DNA from 4 places in the Clostridium sp. CM037 genome. Region 1 is predicted to be linked to each of the others. Evidence: riboswitches for the same ligand, from Rfam matches in the RefSeq annotation. Region 1 holds a riboswitch; each other region holds the start of a gene.

Region 1 (3,208 bases):
CCATCTGTTATTCTAATTTTTTTTATTTAATATAACAGATTTAATAAATAGGTAGGTTAAAATAAATAATTAGAATGAATTTTAATGATTGTCATTAAGTTATTAATCATAATATTGAAGATTATATTAATAAATTATTACTAAGCATAACGTTTAATAAAATCCATGATAATATTCTCATATTTTTCTTCTGTTCCAATTAATTCGATGCCAATAGTGCTTAATTTTGATACTCTAGACTGTGTAATGTTTCCAAGAGTGCTGGATATATCGCTAGATTTAAAATTACAGAGGCTCCTCATTAGAATAACGGTTAAGGCTTTTGCCCGTACAAGCTTTCTGCTGTACTTCATATAAAGATGAGTCTTTGATACATTCATCTTTGACGCTATAAATTCTATTATATCTTCTGGCTTAAAGTTCCTTACAAGTATTTTTCGTTCACATTTATACTCTGATTTTTCATCTTTAAATTCTATTTCGTGTTTTAATTTTTCTCCATTACAGAGAAAGACAAGATTATAGTAATTCTTTCTTGCACTTTTTAGGCTATTACCAAAAGAGCTCATAATAAATCCATAATCAACTAATTTAAAAGAATCATGTCTTTTTCCTAAAAATATGGCTAGACTAGAAAAAGCATATTTTTCAGGACAATTTTTATATTCATCTATATCCGTAGGATTATTGTGTATATATAGAGATAAAGTCTTCAAATATCGTTCATTATTAACTATTTTACTCTTAAATCTATCCTTAAAAAGATGTCCTTCCCTTTTATATTTTTTATTAAAGTACATTGCATAAGAAAAATTTATTCCATGCATTACCTTTGATATATCAGTACCATTAGCATCAATCATTAAATGAGAATGGTTATCCATAAGACAGTAACCGTAGATTTTAAAATTATAGAGATATTTATACTTTTTTACAAGTGATAAATACTTGTTCTTATCCTCATCATCCTTGAATAAATTTATTTCGCTGATACTTTTGCACATAATATGAAATATCGAGTCATCTGTTTTTTCTCTTGCCTTTCTTGGCATTAAAATCACCCTTCCTCATAGATTTTTATTTGAATTATTGCCTATGAATCGGGATGATATTCATAATCTTAAGCTAATATATATATAAATAATTTAAATAGTTGTTAATCGTCCCTAATTATTCTAATTATTTTTCTGAATTATTTTTTTGCCTATTAAACTAAGGAGACACTCTAAATATTGACAGTACGGCTTAAATATAATAAACTAGAATTAATAGAGAATTGAATATGATTTTAGGTGCCTTGAAATAGGTGAAAAGGGAATGCGGTTTAAATCCGCAGCAGCCCCCGCTACTGTAATTGATGAAAAACTTTTAAATGCTACTTCGTAAATTAAAAATGAGGAAGGATAATTAAAGGAAGAATCAAGAGCCAGGAGACCTGCCTAAATGATGTTAACAAGCTTTCGGAGGGAAAGAACTATTTAATTATGGATTAATTAAAAAGTAGTCGCTATCGTATGCGTACTATTTTTTTTGTTTTAAAAAGCATTATATGTAAATGTTATGATAGATTTCGGAAAATATTTAGCAAGGTGGATGATCGAAATGAAGAAGGCAATTTTAATTGTAAGTTTTGGAACAACACATGAAGATGCAAGAAAAGTAACTATCGATGCAATAGAAGATAAAATAAGACATACTTTTGAAGATTATGATATAAGAAGAGCATTTACTTCACATATTATTCTTAGGGTACTTAAGAATAGGGATAATATTCATGTAGATACTCCAGAAGAAGCTTTGGAAAAGTTAAAAAGCGAAGGATATAATGAGGTAATTGTTCAGCCTTTGCATGTTATTCCTGGAGTAGAATTTGATTATATAAATAATGTAGTTAATAGATACAAAGAATGTAAAGCATTTAAAAATATCTTAATAGGAAGACCTCTTTTATGTTTTAAGGGAGAAGAAGCAGGCGTGCCAGATGATTACTCAATAATGGTGGATGCTCTATCAAAGCAATTGCAACCAATGGATACAGTAATTTTGATGGGGCATGGTACAAACCATATTGCAAATGCAGTATATTGCTGTTTTGAAAGCGTTTTAAGGGATAGAGGTTTTAACAATGTACATGTAGCAACCGTGGAAGGGTATCCAACTTTGGAAAGAGTAATACCTAATGTTACTACTCAGAGTATTAGCGAAGTCACTTTAATGCCACTACTGCTCGTAGCAGGAGATCATGCCAAGAATGACATGGCGGGAGATGCAGAGGACTCCTGGAAGAGTATTTTAGAGGCAAAAGGGTTTAAAGTTAAAATATATCTGCATGGGTTAGGAGAAAATAGTGACGTTCAAGACATTTATATACAGCACATTAATGATGTAATTAATGAAAAGTTTAAGAATGTAGGGAAAACACATAAGGGAAATTAAAATTCTTCGTAAGTTATAAGTAACTAAAGTACGGTAGATGAGAGTTACAAGTAGAAAGGAAGGTATTCGATGATACATGGTGGAGATGTTTATACTAATGGATTACTTGAGGGGCGAGAATTAATAGATTACAGTTCTAATATTAATCCATTAGGGGTTCCTAAAAGTTTCACTGATAACATTAGTGAAGCCGTAGATGCTTTAACAAGATATCCAGATATTCAATATAGGGAGGTATTGAAAGAATTAAAAGAATACATTGATTGCCCAAAAGAATATTTTGTTTTAGGAAATGGGGCTGCAGAAATAATTGACTTAGTTATAGCTTGTCATAAAAATCTACTAATTGTGGTGCCATCTTTTGTAGAGTACGAAATTGATGCTAAAAAGTGGAATTGTAGTATAGAGTATTCTTATTTAAAAGAGAAGATTAATGAGAATACCTTATTAAAGCATGAATATGCTGAACTTTTCTATGATTATGAGGATATTCTTAATAGATTACAGAGTGTAGAAGGTGTGGTTTTAGGTAATCCAAATAACCCCAATGGCAATATCATAAATAAGGCTGAGTTTCAAAAAATTCTTGAATATTGTGAATGTAACGACAAAGTCATAATAATAGATGAGGCTTTTATAGAATTTACTGGAGATTCACAGCACAGTTTCAGTGAAAAAGTTAAAACATACAAATGTTTATTTATAATAAGAGCATTAACCAAATTTTTTGCGATGCCTGGTATAAGGTTTGGGTATGGAATAAGTAGTAACG
Region 2 (3,208 bases), 310 kb from region 1:
TGCTTTTTTATAATCATTTTATTTATACCAACATTGTAATTTTATTTGAACTAAACACAGAATATACATAAACATTATAGTATAATAATATTATCTATATAAAAATAGATTTCATTATATTATAAATTTTATTTTTTGGAGGTTCACCATGAAAATAGCTGTAATAGACGCACAAGGGGCAGGTCTTGGTCAAACAATCATAAAAAAAATTCGTAAAGAAATTGACCTAGATATCTATATTGTTGCACTTGGTACAAATGCATTTGCTTGTTCAAATATGGTAAGAGCTGGTGCAAATATTGGTATAAGTGGAGAGGAATCAATTTGCTCATTTTGCAAGAAAAATAAAATCGATAGTATAATCGGTCCAATTGGAATAATATGTAGTGGTGGCATTAACGGTGAAATTACCCACATGATTGCCACATCAATATTTAATATGGATTGTACTAAATATATACTTCCACTACAAAAACATGGTATTTATATACCAGGCACAAGGAATATGCAAATCAAGGATATAATTGAAGAGATTGTACTTGATATAAAAAGTAATATAAAATATCATTTTATATAAGAAGGTTTATACATAATATTTAAAATACCAGTTCTTTATCCTCTGTAATTTTAGCATCTGACTCATACAAAGACTTTATTAATTCTTGGGTTAAGACTTCTGTTGGTATTCCATAACTAACAATCTTGCCTGCTTTCATGGCATAAATTTTGTTAATCCGCTCTATTAGCTATCTAAAATTTTTATTTAATGTTTTAAGGATTTAAACCCGTATCCAAAGACTTCATAAATATTATTCACTGTTACAAAAGCATCCTTATCAACAAATTTTATGAATTTTTTAAGTGTTATAAACTCCCTTCTTCCTACTATAACCACAACAACTTCTTTACTCTCATCTGAAAAATCCCCTACTCCGTTATATACAGTAGATGTTTTATCTAGCTTTTCTCTTATATATTTTCTTATCTTATCGCTGTTATTACTTATAATTGTAACTTCTTTGCACACATTTATTCCATCTATGATGTGATCAATAAGAAAACCATTAATTATAACTCCAAGCATTGCATATAATGATAGCTTAATTCCAAAGGCAAAAACCGCCATTAAAATTATAATTAAATCACACATTAAAACTCCTTTTCCTAAATTTATATGGAAAAATTCATTTAATATCTTAGCTAATATATCTGTCCCCCCTGTTGAAGCATTTTGATTAAATACTATCGCTGTACCTATTCCCGATATTAGTATTCCAAATATAAGTTCCAGTAAAATATCTCCTGTAATTGAATTATTAATAGGTATAAACTTTTGAAATACAATTATAATACCTCCTACACCAAAGCTTGCATACACACTTTTCCCACCAAAACTCTTTCCGATAGCAATAAATGCTATTACAAACAAAATAAGGTTTATTATCATCATTATCCAACCTACGGATAACCCCCCTGTAAATTTATTTATAACTATTGCTAATCCATTCGCCCCACCTGTCGCTAAATTATTTGGCATTAAAAAGAAATATAAACCTGCTGATACCATAAACATTCCTATGTTTATAAGCGCAAATTCCTTTATCTTTGTTTGCATAATATGCCTCCTTATAATTATCAATTGTATTACCTATCCTCTATAAAATAATCATAATTTCTTTCTCAACGAAAAATTAAGCCCTTTAGCATTTATGCTAAGGGCTTGATAATAATACCAACCATATTTGTAAAAAACGCAAAATTTAAAATGCATTTTCATACAAATATACGTCACACCCCCTATCACTCGTAGCGTTCTTGGTGTATTAATAAAGGCAGGTCTTCTGACTTTGGATCACAGTCGCTTTAATCCTTCCCAGCAAAATTGTCAGTGGTATAATTTAGAGCTTCTCACCATTACAGCGGCGGGACCGTTCAGGCTTTTCACCTGGTTCCCTTTTAAATGAAATGCAAAACATCTCATACCTTTAAATTCGATATTAAATTACTTTCATTTAAAAGTTTCTTTTAATCTCTTCCATAAAACCTTTTTTAATTGAGCTTTATTTAGTAACAGAGTTTTTATTAAATTCTTCCACAATAACCCTATCGGCTTTTCTATTTCCCGTTATATTGACAATAAATTCTTTGCCTAAGTTTTTGTACATATTCATAATAATTCCCCCTTCAAACTCTAAATATTATTAACTTAATTTTAAAATTTGAGGTGGTTATAATCAAAACTCTATACCCTCTCTAGATGGTATTCCTTCGTTAAAATAATGTTTAATATCCTTCATCTCAGTTACAAGATTCGCTTTATCTATTATAGCTTTAGGTACGTCTCTCCCTGTTAAAATCAATTCTATATTAGCAGGTTTATTCTCCATTAATTCTAGTAGTTGTTCTTCACTTATTAGTTGATTGTTCAATGCTCCCATTACCTCATCCATGATAAGTATGTCGCATTTTTCTTCTTTTAATGCTTCCCTGCAAAATTCATACCCCTTTTGTACTTCTTCTTTTAATTCATTTTTTTCCTCTGCATTTAATGTCCAAAAAAAACCTCTTTTTTTCTCAAACCTAAATATATTAAAAAAGGGAGCCAATTTTTTTGCACTTTCAATTTCACCAGTTTTACTTCCCTTCAAAAACTGTACCATAAATACAGTATATCCATTTCCTGCTGCACGTACAGCTATTCCTACAGCTGCAGTCGTTTTACCCTTGCCATTCCCCGTATAAATTTGAACATATCCATTTTTTAATTTCCCCATTATATTCATTTCTCCTTGTTTTAGCATATGCATACATATGCTTTATTATCTCAGGGTTATCTTATATTTTTTTATTTCATATTGCAAATCTTGTCTTGAAATACTTAATTCTCTTGATATTTTGCTAACATTGTTTTCGTTTTTATTCAGTGTTTTTTCAATAATTCCCTTTTCAATATCAGCCATATAGCTAACCAACTCGAACTTCTTTTCTACATTTACCACCATATTTTGAAAACACCTCCCTATCTCTCGTAGAGTTAACTGTGTATAATTATAGAAAGGTATTCTATAAGGCTGGAAAATCATTATTCAGTTTTATTCCCCTGATTTTCTTTTTTAGTTCTCTCTACGAATCTTCCCAGGAAAAAGAATAGAACACCAACTCCTATACCTGTCTGTAGACAAAAGAGTAAACTCTCAATTTCGCCTGG
Region 3 (3,208 bases), 1.8 Mb from region 1:
TATCGTAGCAGATAGGTTAGGAGACAAAACTCCACGATTTCAAGGGAGACTTACGCTGAATCCAATCGCACATATAGATCCAATGGGATTTCTTATGATTATATTAGTAGGGTTTGGTTGGGCAAAGCCTGTTCAGACAAATCCTAGTGCATTTAAAAACTATTATAAGGATGATTTGAAAGTTTCAGTTGCAGGCCCAATTGCTAATCTAATTCTAGGGTTTGTATTTGCAATTCTTACTGTGTTATTTTCGAAATTTCCACCAATTCATGGTGGATTATATACTATTATTAGCCAAATTTTAATAATTACAGGGTACCTAAATTGTATTTTGTTTTTTCTTAATTTAGTGCCAATACCGGGATTTGATGGATCTCATATAGTTAGAGATTTGTTCCCAAAGTTTTTTTACAATTTACCAGATACAATTTATAGGTATCAATTCTTAATATTTATGGTGTTAATATTGCCTATATTACCTGGTGGACAATCAGTTTTTACTTATATCGTGCAAGCGCCAGGGTTATGGTTATTTAAACAGTTTTTAAATATTGCAGGGATGTTTTAAATAAAAAGTAAATTTCATAAAAATTATAAATGTAAGGAGAAAAACATATGCGCTTAAGAAAAAAATATTGGGCTAGACCAGAGCTGGAAACTAGTCATATTGTAATAACTGACCAATATGATCACAAAGGAAAATGGAATGAAGAATTTAAAAATAATAATGAAATCCATCTAGAACTAGGTTGCGGTAAAGGTAGATTTATATCAGAAAAGTCCAGGAGAGATATTGATATCAATTTTGTAGGCATTGATTTAAAAGATGAGGTTCTGGTATTTGCCCTTAGAAAAGTAATAGAAGTAAGAGAAATTGAAGGAGCACAAGACATAAATGTACGTCTTATGCCAATGAACATTATGCTTATTGATGATGTGTTTGCAAAAGATGAGATAAGCAGAATTTATATAAATTTTTGTAATCCTTGGCCAAAAGACAGACATAATAAAAGAAGATTAACTCATACTAAGTTCTTGACGAGCTATAAGAAATTCTTAAAACCGGGATCTGAAGTTTGGTTCAAAACAGATGATACAGAGCTATTCGAAGAATCAGTAGACTATTTCAAAGAGTGTGGGTTTGAAATATTATTTTCGACCTATGATTTGCATAAGAGTGATTTTAAAGATAATGTAGTTACAGAATATGAAGCTAAATTCACAGAAATAGGGAAACAAGCTATGTTTCTACAAGCAAAATTAATTTAGCGAATTTAACCATATGAGACTTAAGCATTTTAGATTCTTATTTATTGACAGGATTAACATAATGCTATAAACTTAATTACATAGAAATGTATTAAATTGAAAATTTTAAAAATGAAACTTATGAATTATATTAGTTAAAAATGAATAGATTTGTTTAGGTGCCTTTTATTAATCAGCCACTAAAGTGGATTAAGTTACTTTAGTAGATGATTAGTAAGGTGAAAAGGGAATGTGGTGTAATTCCACAGCAGCCCCCGCTACTGTAATTGAGAGAAAATCTTTTATAACTACCTGAAAGGGAAAGTGATAAGAGAAAGCGTATCAAGAGCCAGGAGACCTGCCTAAATTAGTAATATTAAGCTTTCGGCGGGAAAGAACTGTAGAATTCAAGTTAGTGCAATGAAAAATTTGTACATAACAGCAGGTGCGCAAGCTTGCTGTTTTTTTGTTGTGTGCCAAAGAAGAATACAAGTAGGAAGAAAGGAGAAATAGTAATGGCTAAAGTAATGGTTCAAGGAACCGCTTCATCAGTAGGAAAAAGCATATTAGTAACAGCACTTTGCAGAATTTTTGTGCAAGATGGGTTTTCAGTATGTCCTTTTAAGTCACAGAATATGTCATTGAATTCTTATATTACATTGGATGGGAAAGAAATGGGACGTGCGCAGGTGCTTCAAGCCTATGCGGCAGGATTGGAGCCAGAGGTATATATGAATCCGATTTTATTAAAACCTACCTCGGATAAAAAGTGCCAAATTATCGTTAATGGAAAGGTTTTTGGGAATAGTACAGCTATGGAATATCATAATATGAAATTGGAATTCAAAGACATGTTAAAAAAGCAGTTTGAAGAATTAGAGAAGAAGTTTGATATTATAGTAATGGAAGGAGCAGGTAGCCCAGCAGAAATTAATTTAAGAGATAGAGATATAGTGAATATGGGAATGGCGGAACTTATAGATGCACCTGTGATACTCGCAGGAGATATAGATAAGGGTGGAGTATTTGCGTCACTAGCAGGGACTTTGCTTTTGCTTAATGAGGCCGAGAAAAAAAGAGTTAAAGCCACTATTATTAATAAGTTTAGAGGAGATTTAGAAATCTTAAAGCCAGGACTTACAATGATTGAGGATATTATACATATTCCATGTGCAGGGGTAGTTCCTTATTTTAGATTGGAACTCGAAGATGAAGATGGTGCAGTAGAATTTAACAAAAAAATTACTGCACCTATTGATATTGCTGTAATAAAGCTTCCACATATATCGAATTTTACGGATTTAGACGCATTAAAGGCTGAAGAAGATGTATCAGTTAGATTTGTTACAACTAAAGGAGAATTGGGCACGCCAGACCTCCTTATCATACCCGGAACAAAAAATACTATTGATGATTTAATTTCTTTAAGAAATTCGGGACTTGCAAAAGCGGTTCAGCAATATAGTGTAGAAGGTAACGTATTAGGTATTTGTGGAGGCTATCAAATGTTAGGAAATAGCTTAAGTGACCCTAATGGCTTAGAGGGAAATTCAAAAGAAACAGAGGGTATGAAGCTTTTAGACGTAGACACAATATTTGAAGATGAGAAAATAACTACAAGAGTAAAGGCTCGTAGCATTAACATTAGGGATACTAGTATAGAAACTTATGGTTACGAAATACATATGGGAATTTGTAAATATGGTCATAATGCAAAACCACTTTTTGAAATCTATGATAAGAATGGTTCTGATACGTCATCCTTTGATGGAGCAATAAATGCAGGTGGAAATGTTATGGGTACATATATTCATGGAGTTTTTGATGGAGTAGAGTTTAGAGAACATATGATTAATACTTTAAGGGTAAAAAAAGCTATGGAACCTAAAAAATCTAAGGTTTATGAAAATCTAAGAGAAAAAGAATTAGATAAGCTAGCAGACATAGTTAGAGATAATGT
Region 4 (3,208 bases), 320 kb from region 1:
AATTAATGCGAAAGCAATCGCAATAAAGACAATTTTCTTTTCTTTCTGATTCATTTTTTTCCTCCTCTATTGTTTTTAATTTATATTAATCTAAGCTAACCTGCCTAGAAAATCCAACTATTTTTCAAACATTTCCTTAAATTCTTGCGTACTTTTCGGATAGGCACTAGTATCTTCCAGCAGATGTTTTTCTACAAGCAATTCATATATCTCCATCACGGTTGGCTGTTTTAGATTTGCTTGTTTTAAAATTTCTGTGTTTTGGAAAATTTCTAATGGTGTTCCATCTGCGATAATTTTTCCTTGGCAGAATACAAGGACTCGCTCCGCCCATCGATATGCGAAATCTACATCATGGGTGGAAATGAGCATTGTCTTGCCCTCCGAACCAAGCTTATCCAAAACTTCTTCTAGTATCAGTACATTTAAAGGATCAAGTGATGCAGTCGGTTCATCAAAGATAATGATTTCTGATTTCATAGCAATTATGCCCGCAATGGTGACTCGCTTCTTTTCACCGCCACTCAAATAGTGTGGCGGACGATCCTTGAAATCTGATATGTTCATGTATGCCAGTGCTTCCTCAACTCGCTTGAGTACTTCCTCTCTTGGAAGCTTTAAATTCATTGGCCCGAATCCAACTTCTGCCCTAACTGTAGATGCGATTATTTGATTGTCCGCATCTTGAAAAACAATCCCGATATTTTTTCTAAGTCCTTTTAAATTCTTCTTATTAACGACAGTACCCCGGTAAATTATTTTTCCCTGTTCAGGTGTAAATACACCGTTTATGTTCAAGAAAAATGTAGATTTTCCGGATCCATTAGAACCAATAACAGCGATTTTCTCACCTTCATTGATATCCACACTTACGCCGTCCAATGCAGACTTGCCATTTCCGTAGACGTAGTATAGATCTTCGACCTTCAATATTGATTTCCCCATAATCGCTCCTTTCTATCTTGTAACGCCCCATATCAGAATCAAAAAACTTATAAATGCTACCGCAGAGGCAATCTGTATTGTCTCTACCTTTTTATCTTCCTCCAAAAATATAAGATCCCCATCATAGCATCTGGCCTCCATTGCATCATAATAATCGTTTGCCTTTTTCAACGAAATAACCAGCATATTGCTTGCAATGCTTCCAAATGTATAGCATGAAGTCTTAAAATCACAGTAGCCCTGACGGGATTCTGCGGAATTTTTCATTTTAGTATAGACATCCATTAAAATGAAAATATAACGGTAAATGAGGTTCATCAGCTCTACAATAAGCTTTGGAACATGTGCCTTTCGAAGCACATATATAATCTCGGAGGACGGAGTTGACAGTGTCATCATTTGTAGGGCACTGATAGCTGCAAAAACTTTCAGAATCAAAAATGCCACTTCCTTAAGCTTTGCCTGAGAAGTAAACACATAGCAGAAGCCAAGATACAGGTTATACTGCCCCATTGGCTGCTTTGAAAAATCAATAGCAATTGTAAAAGTGCCAAGGAGGATAAAGATGATTGGAATCGCCAGTATTGACAAGTATTCGTTTACTGGAAGATCTCCTTTTACAATGGTCAGATAGCCCATTGCAATAATGACCACAACGGATACATAGGGATTTTCCAATACAATGCAAAGAATCAGTATCACAACAGAAAGAGATACTTTAAAAGTAGCATTCCAGTGTCTGATTTTAGAGGTATAAGCATAAAAATCAATTGAAAACCCTTCGCCGTGTTTATGTCCGGTTCCATGGTGATGATGATGATGTGTCCCATCCCCTTTTTTCCATTTGAAGAAAAAGCCCACCATTAGAAAAATGGCACATAAAATAATAATTTTTCCCATTTCACATCTCCTTTGAATTTTCACCCCATGGCAGCATTCTGGGAGATTTTAGAATAATAAAAATAGATGAAGCATAGTAAACAATTACACCTACAATCTGATTTAAAAATCTAAGGCCAGATAATGTAACTATAATCGCATTGAAGCACCCGGCGAAAACGATGATATTCTACCTAATGATGTTTAGGTTCGTTTTGACAATTTGTAGTATAGGCCTGTCTACAAAACAAAAAGCCTTCTAACTAAAGCGTTAGAAGGAAACGATTCAAAAATATGCTTAATCATATAAAATCAACAAACAAATTTTCATTATAAAGCCCTCTCTATCACTCGTAGAGTTTGTAGTGCGAAAATATGGGCCGGTATTCTGACTCAAGAATCATTATTTAAGCGCGCCTTCCCCGTTTTCGAGTGGCATAATGCACTTAAATTCATCTATTACAGCTACGAGATAGTTCAGGATTTTAACCTGATTCCCTTTTAATTAATTTAAACCTATATTTTATTATTTAATTTTTATAGTTCTTTCACACATGTACTCATTATATAGTAGCCTTATTATTACAAAAAATCAACTACTTTAGTTGTAAAAAGATAATATTTTTCAAATTTTCACAAAATAATACATTATACTATTTTCTCAAATTAATGCTACAGTAAAAAAAGGGACCCACTAGGGGACCCTATACGTACTTTCTCATGTGCTTTAATGCAGTTTTTTCCAGTCTAGAAACTTGAGCTTGGGATATACCTATTTCACCTGCTACTTCCATTTGAGTTCTTCCATCGAAGAACCTTAAATTTAAGATTAACTTTTCTCTAACATTTAATTTTTTCATTGCCTCTTTAATCGATATATTTTCAAGCCAATTATCATCTAAATTTTTGGTGTCACTTATTTGATCCATTACATAAATTTCATCTCCACCAGCGTGATAAATAGGTTCAAATAAAGATACAGGATTTTGTATAGCATCTAAAGCAAACACTACATCTTCCCTTGGTAATTCTAATTCTTTTGCTATTTCAGCTACAGTAGGCTCTTTATTGTCTTGATTCACCAATCTGTCCCTAACTTGTAATGCTTTATATGCAATATCCCTTAATGATCTACTAACTCTTATTGAGTTATTATCTCTTAAATATCTTCTTATTTCCCCAATAATCATAGGAACTGCATATGTTGAAAATCTAACATTTAGACTTAGATCAAAATTATCAATGGACTTCATTAAACCAATACAGCCTACTTGAAATAAATCATCTACGTTTTCTCCTCGATTATTAAAGTGCTTTATCACACTTAAAACCAATCTTAAATTTCCTTTAATAAATTTTTCTCTACACTCATACTCACCATTTT

Evidence for each region. Region 1 has a riboswitch for cobalamin ahead of ACWJKP_RS16560 (sirohydrochlorin cobaltochelatase). Riboswitches for the same ligand answer to the same signal wherever they lie in the genome.
Region 2: another riboswitch for cobalamin. It lies ahead of ACWJKP_RS18045 (YitT family protein); the one in region 1 lies ahead of ACWJKP_RS16560 (sirohydrochlorin cobaltochelatase).
Region 3: another riboswitch for cobalamin. It lies ahead of ACWJKP_RS04725 (cobyric acid synthase); the one in region 1 lies ahead of ACWJKP_RS16560 (sirohydrochlorin cobaltochelatase).
Region 4: another riboswitch for cobalamin. It lies ahead of cbiQ (cobalt ECF transporter T component CbiQ); the one in region 1 lies ahead of ACWJKP_RS16560 (sirohydrochlorin cobaltochelatase).

Annotation. Positions count from the first base shown of each region.
Region 1 is NZ_CM143650.1:3,449,493-3,452,700, reverse strand. It holds gene ACWJKP_RS16565 (transposase) at 141-1,052, opposite strand; cobalamin riboswitch at 1,273-1,457, shown strand; gene ACWJKP_RS16560 (sirohydrochlorin cobaltochelatase) at 1,603-2,436, shown strand; gene ACWJKP_RS16555 (pyridoxal phosphate-dependent aminotransferase) at 2,506-3,208, shown strand, end outside.
Region 2 is NZ_CM143650.1:3,763,241-3,766,448, forward strand. It holds gene ACWJKP_RS18040 (DUF3842 family protein) at 149-577, shown strand; gene ACWJKP_RS18045 (YitT family protein) at 764-1,615, opposite strand; cobalamin riboswitch at 1,815-2,002, opposite strand; gene ACWJKP_RS18050 (cob(I)yrinic acid a,c-diamide adenosyltransferase) at 2,235-2,774, opposite strand; gene ACWJKP_RS18055 (helix-turn-helix domain-containing protein) at 2,820-3,002, opposite strand; gene ACWJKP_RS18060 (energy-coupling factor ABC transporter substrate-binding protein) at 3,083-3,208, opposite strand, start outside.
Region 3 is NZ_CM143650.1:1,005,691-1,008,898, forward strand. It holds gene ACWJKP_RS04715 (site-2 protease family protein) at 1-568, shown strand, start outside; gene trmB (tRNA (guanosine(46)-N7)-methyltransferase TrmB) at 616-1,269, shown strand; cobalamin riboswitch at 1,444-1,628, shown strand; gene ACWJKP_RS04725 (cobyric acid synthase) at 1,764-3,208, shown strand, end outside.
Region 4 is NZ_CM143650.1:3,767,345-3,770,552, forward strand. It holds gene ACWJKP_RS18065 (energy-coupling factor ABC transporter permease) at 1-54, opposite strand, end outside; gene ACWJKP_RS18070 (energy-coupling factor ABC transporter ATP-binding protein) at 118-945, opposite strand; gene cbiQ (cobalt ECF transporter T component CbiQ) at 958-1,809, opposite strand; cobalamin riboswitch at 2,186-2,359, opposite strand; gene sigG (RNA polymerase sporulation sigma factor SigG) at 2,529-3,208, opposite strand, start outside.